Regions from separate parts of the Parageobacillus sp. NEAU-HV-2 genome, predicted to be linked through region 2. Evidence: riboswitches for the same ligand, from Rfam matches in the RefSeq annotation. Region 2 holds a riboswitch; the other holds the start of a gene.
What was found. Region 2 has a riboswitch for thiamine pyrophosphate ahead of thiC (phosphomethylpyrimidine synthase ThiC). Riboswitches for the same ligand answer to the same signal wherever they lie in the genome.
Positions count from the first base shown of each region.

Region 1: another riboswitch for thiamine pyrophosphate. It lies ahead of thiM (hydroxyethylthiazole kinase); the one in region 2 lies ahead of thiC (phosphomethylpyrimidine synthase ThiC).

Region 1 is NZ_JBXUJJ010000003.1:253,357-256,469, reverse strand. It holds gene AC1WMD_RS07595 (glycosyltransferase family 2 protein) at 1-895, shown strand, start outside; TPP riboswitch at 948-1,061, shown strand; gene thiM (hydroxyethylthiazole kinase) at 1,123-1,935, shown strand; gene thiD (bifunctional hydroxymethylpyrimidine kinase/phosphomethylpyrimidine kinase) at 1,951-2,754, shown strand; gene thiE (thiamine phosphate synthase) at 2,764-3,113, shown strand, end outside.
Region 2 is NZ_JBXUJJ010000010.1:115,720-118,832, reverse strand. It holds gene AC1WMD_RS15300 (methyl-accepting chemotaxis protein) at 1-1,108, shown strand, start outside; TPP riboswitch at 1,167-1,281, shown strand; gene thiC (phosphomethylpyrimidine synthase ThiC) at 1,432-3,113, shown strand, end outside.

The DNA.
Region 1 (3,113 bases), on a different contig from region 2:
TGTCGATGATGGGAGCCGCGATGCGACATGGGACATCATTTACAAGGCAAGTTTGCGCTATCCGGAAGTAAAGGGGCTGAAACTGGCGCACAATGCGGGACATCAAAACGCGCTGCTGGCGGGAATGTTTGCCGCGAAAACGCGTTCGGACTGCATCGTTTCCATTGATGCCGATTTGCAGGATGATATTGCGGTCATTCGCGATTTTATCCAAAAATTCCAAGAAGGCTATGAAATTGTATATGGGGTGCGCAAGCGGCGCGATACCGATACGTTCTTTAAACGCCATACGGCGCAAGGCTTTTATAAATTAATGAAAGCGATGGGGGTCGAGCTCGTCTATAATCACGCCGATTACCGTTTAATGAGCCGGCGCGCGGTCGAAGCGCTCGAGCGGTTTGAAGAAGTGAACCTGTTTTTGCGCGGCATCGTCCCGCTGCTTGGTTTCCGTTCGACAACGGTGTACTATGATCGAAAAGAGCGGCTGGCCGGAACGACAAAGTATCCGCTGAAGAAAATGATTGCTTTTGCTCTTGATGGGATTACATCGTTCAGCATCACGCCGATCCGCATGATTTCGCTTCTCGGTTTTGTATCTTTTTTCGTCAGCGTAATATTTGGCATCTATTTTCTTGTTTTAAAATTTACCGGCCATACGCAAACAGGCTGGACGTCGCTGATCACCTCGATTTGGCTGCTTGGCGGCCTGCAGCTGATCGCCTTTGGTTTGATTGGCGAATATATTGGGAAGATTTATAAAGAAACGAAACGGCGGCCCCGCTATATCGTCGATTTAGACTTATTTAATCTGCCAATGCCGCATCGTTGGCACCAGCCTTCTTCGCTTCCTGAGGGGGCAGGAGTGCAGGAAATTCCGCATCATCGCCCATCCTAATATTTTGCTTGCAATATCGAAAAAGAAAGAGTAGACTGTTTGGTGAACAACCATATAGCAATGCGGGAGCTTGCGGAAGCAGGCTGAGAGTACGGCTATATTCCGCCGTTGACCGTTTGAACCTGTTTGGGTAATGCCAGCGCAGGGAAAGTGAGGATGGGGCCGCTTTATACACTTTGCTTGCGCGCAAAGTGTTTTTTATTTTCTCAAAAAAGGAGAGGATGGGAATGGTGAATAATCAAGAAGCGGCAAGTGTATTACAAAAGGTGAGACAAGCTAATCCACTTGTACATAACATCACCAATGTTGTCGTCACGAATTTTACCGCCAACGGCTTGCTGGCGCTTGGCGCCTCGCCGGTGATGGCGTACGCGAAAGAGGAAGTGGCCGATATGGCGAAAATCGCCGGGGCGCTTGTCTTAAATATCGGAACATTAAATCCAACAGAAGTAGAAGCGATGCTGATTGCCGGAAAAGCGGCAAACGAAGCCGGTGTTCCGGTTATTTTCGATCCGGTCGGCGCCGGGGCGACGCCATACCGCACGGAGACGGCGCGCCGCATTGCCGCTGCGGTCAAACTGTCCGTTATTCGCGGCAATGCGGCAGAAATTGCCAATGTCATTGGGGAAACGTGGGAGATTAAAGGAGTCGACGCCGGAGAAGGAAGTGGCGATGTCGTTGCCTTGGCGGAAAAAGCGGCGGCACAGCTAAAAACGGTTGTTGCGGTCACGGGAAAAGACGATGTTGTCACAGACGGCAAGACAACATATGTTATCCATAACGGACATCCGCTGCTCACGAAAGTAACGGGAACGGGCTGTTTATTGACCTCTGTGATCGGCGCTTTTGCCGCGGTGGAACAAGATGTGCTGAAAGCAGCGGCAGCCGCGCTTGTCAGCTATGGCGTCGCCGCCGAAATCGCGGCGGGTGAAGCGGGGGAACAAGGACCTGGCAGCTTCCAAATCGCCTTTTTAAACGCGCTTTCCCGCATCGGAGCGGAAGAGATTGGCCGATACGGCCGCATCGAACAAAAAGGATAAAGAGGGGAGAACATGATGGTATATAAAGCTTTGACGATTGCTGGTTCTGACAGCGGTGGTGGCGCCGGAATTCAGGCCGATTTAAAAACATTTCAAGAATTAGGTGTATTTGGCATGTCTGCGCTCACCGCAGTAACGGCGCAAAATACGCTTGGGGTGCAAGGGGTGTACCCGCTGCCACCGGAAGCGGTCGCACAACAAATTGAATCCGTCGGAACTGATTTAGGAGCGGATGCAGTAAAAACGGGGATGTTGTTTAGTGCAGAAATTATTGAAGCGGTTGCTGCAAAAGTGAAGCAATTCGGGTGGGACCGTCTCGTCGTCGACCCGGTCATGATCGCTAAAGGCGGCGCACCATTGTTGCAAGAAGCGGCGGTAAGCGCATTAAAAACGCATTTGCTTCCGCTAGCGATGGTGGTTACCCCGAACATTCCGGAAGCAGAAGCATTAACCGGTCTTACGATTCGAACGATGGATGACCGCAAGGAAGCAGCGAAACGTCTGCATGAACTAGGAGTGAAGTATGTTGTGATTAAAGGCGGCCATGACGATGATGGGGAAGAAACGGTCGATGTATTATATGACGGCAGGGAATTTTTCTATTTCACAAGCAAACGCATCGAAACAAAACATACGCACGGAACAGGATGTACGTTTGCAGCAGCGATAACAGCAGAGCTCGCAAAAGGAAAAACGGTACAGGAAGCAGTGCAGACGGCGAAATTGTTTATTCAAGCGGCAATTGAGCATGAATTAGGAATCGGTCATGGTCACGGCCCGACGAACCATTGGGCGTACCGGGAAAAAACGGCGCGGTAGGTGAGCAGAATGGCGCGAATAGCAAGCGACACAATGAGGGAACAACTAAAAGTATATTTTATCATGGGAAGCGTAAACTGCACAAAAGCGCCGGCAGAAGTATTGGCAGAGGCGGTTGCGGGCGGCGTTACGCTCTTTCAGTTCCGCGAGAAAGGGAGCGGCGCGCTAGTTGGCGAACAAAAATATGAGCTCGCCAAGCAATTGCAGCACATTTGCCAAGAGCATGGCATTCCGTTTATCGTCAATGACGATGTCGAATTGGCCCTTGCTCTTGACGCCGATGGAGTGCATATCGGGCAGGAAGATGAAGACGCGCGTATCGTCCGCGAAAAAATTGGCGATAAAATTCTCGGAGTGTC
Region 2 (3,113 bases):
TCTTGGCATCGTTTCCGCTATGTTGAATTATCGGCGATTTATCGCACCCATTGCTATTATTAATCATCATTTAGATAAAATGACAAATGGAGATTTGTCCACACGTGTTCCTATGAATGAAGTAAGACAATTAAAGCCGATCGCACTCTCGCTCAATAACATGGCCCAAGCGTGGCAGGAAGTCATCGCCAACATTCAGCGCCATTCCGATGAGATGGCGCAATTTTCCGGACAGTTAACAGCCATCGCGGAACAAACGACGAAAGCAGCGGAACAAATTGCGTCAACAATGGAGACGATTTCCTTAAGTTCGGAACAGCAAGTAAAGACGGTGCAAGAAACATCGTTAGCGATGAACGATATCTCCGATACGCTTATGCAAGTGGCGACGAATACGAAGCACGTCTCAACGAACGTAAATGAAACATCGACAAAAGCGCAATCCGGAAAACAGTCGATTTCGCAAATGGAAGAGCAAATGCAGTTTATTTATGAACATGTTCAATCACTTGGACAAGTTATCAAAGGTCTTGGAGAGCGTTCGAACGAAATTGGCCAAATCACCCAAGTGATTACAGGCATCGCTTCGCAAACGAATTTGCTTGCCTTAAATGCGGCGATTGAGGCAGCAAGAGCTGGGGAGCAAGGAAAAGGGTTCGCCGTTGTGGCGGATGAAGTTCGCAAATTGGCGGAACAGTCTGCTCAGTCCGCACAGCAAATTTCGCAGCTGATCGGCTATATCCAAGAAGAAACGGAAAAAGCGATTGAATCGATGGAAACAGTAGTTAGCGAAGTATCGCAAGGGCTCGATGTTGCGCAAACGGCTGGACAATCGTTTGAACAAATCCGCCAATCTATCAGCGAAGTCAATGCCCAAATCGAACAAGTATCCACATCGATCGGGCAAATGACGGAAAACGCGCAACGGGTAGCTGCATCCATTGAGCACATGACAGAGATTGTGGAACAATCTTCTTCTGGAGCAGCAAACATTTCGGCGGCGACACAAGAACAAATGGCATCGATGGAGGAAATTGCTTCGTCCGCCTCGTCGTTAAACAAAATGGCAGAAGATATGCAAACGATGTTGAAGCGGTTTACGGTATAAAACTGTTTACATTGCTTTATAAACATGTTAAGATTAAGAAAATTAAATAACTTTGTCGCTTATCTACTAGGGGAGTCCAATAGCTTGGACTGAGAAAAGAACGCGCTTAAGTTCTTTGACCCTTTGAACCTGATCTGGGTTATGCCAGCGTAGGGAAGTAGATAGCGGGAGTGTATGTGTTTGTTGCGTACGTTTCGCTATTTGCGTTCCATCGGGTTCTTTTAGAGAACCCGATTTTTATTTCCGCATATATTCTCCTATCTTGCCCCGCGTTTTGGTGTAACTTCAGGTCCTCACTACTATTTTGAAGGAGGAGAAGTTACATGCAAAACATCCCATCTTTCATGCAATTTCCTGCCAGTAAAAAGGTGTACGTCGAAGGTTCACGGCCGGATATTCGCGTTCCGATGAGAGAAATTACGTTAAGTCCGACAAAGACGGAAACAGGAATCATCGAAAATGAACCTGTTCGTGTTTATGACACAAGCGGTCCTTACACCGATCCTGATTTTCAGCCGGACATTCAAAAAGGATTGCCGACGCTAAGAAAACGATGGATTTTAGAAAGAGAGGATGTTGAAGAATACGAAGGTCGTCCCGTGAAACCGGAAGATAACGGATTTCGTAATGGGAAACAATCCGAGATTGTTCTGCCTTTCGAGAGAAAACCGCTGCGCGCAAAAAAAGGAAAAACTGTGACGCAAATGCATTACGCAAAACGAGGGATTATTACGCCGGAGATGGAATTTGTTGCGATTCGTGAAAATATAGATCCGGAAATCGTGCGCCAGGAAGTTGCCGCAGGCAGAGCGATTATTCCTTCGAATATTAACCATCCGGAAAGTGAACCGATGATTATTGGGAGTCGTTTTCATGTAAAAATTAACGCGAATATTGGCAATTCCGCAGTAACATCCTCCATTGAAGAAGAAGTAGAAAAAATGCTTTGGGCGGTGCGCTGGGGAGCAGACACGATTATGGACTTATCGACGGGAAAACATATTCATGCGACACGAGAATATATTATTCGCAATTCCCCTGTACCTGTCGGGACGGTTCCGATTTATCAAGCGCTCGAAAAAGTGAACGGCGTCGTCGAAGACTTAACGTGGGAAGTTTACCGTGATACGCTCATCGAACAAGCGGAACAAGGGGTAGACTATTTTACGATTCATGCGGGCGTGCTGCTTCGTTACATACCAATGACAGTCAATCGAACGACTGGCATTGTTTCACGCGGCGGCTCGATTATGGCACAATGGTGTTTAGCACACCACGAAGAAAACTTTTTATATACGCATTTTGAAGAAATATGCGAGATTTTAAAAACGTACGATATTGCCGTATCGCTTGGCGACGGATTGCGGCCGGGGTCGATTGCCGATGCCAATGACGAAGCGCAGTTTGCCGAATTAGAAACGCTCGGAGAATTGACGGAAATCGCGTGGAAGCATGATGTACAAGTGATGATCGAAGGGCCGGGGCATGTGCCGATGCATAAAATTAAGGAAAACGTCGACAAGCAAGTGGAAATTTGCAAAGGCGCGCCGTTTTATACGCTAGGTCCGCTCACGACCGATATCGCGCCGGGATATGACCATATTACATCGGCGATTGGCGCGGCGATCATCGGCGCGTACGGAACGGCCATGCTTTGTTATGTGACGCCGAAAGAGCATTTAGGATTGCCGAACAAAGACGACGTGCGCGAAGGAGTCATCGCTTATAAAATCGCCGCCCACGCCGCTGATTTGGCAAAAGGACATCCAGGCGCGCAGCAGCGGGATGATGCGCTATCGAAAGCACGCTTTGAGTTTCGCTGGAACGATCAATTCAATCTCTCGCTCGACCCGGACCGCGCCCGGGAATATCATGATGAAACATTGCCGGCGGAAGGAGCGAAAGTCGCGCATTTTTGTTCGATGTGCGGACCAAAGTTTTGCTCGATGAAAATCTCGCATGATTTGCAACGAGCGGTTAAAGAAGAAGGGATGAAACAAAAAGC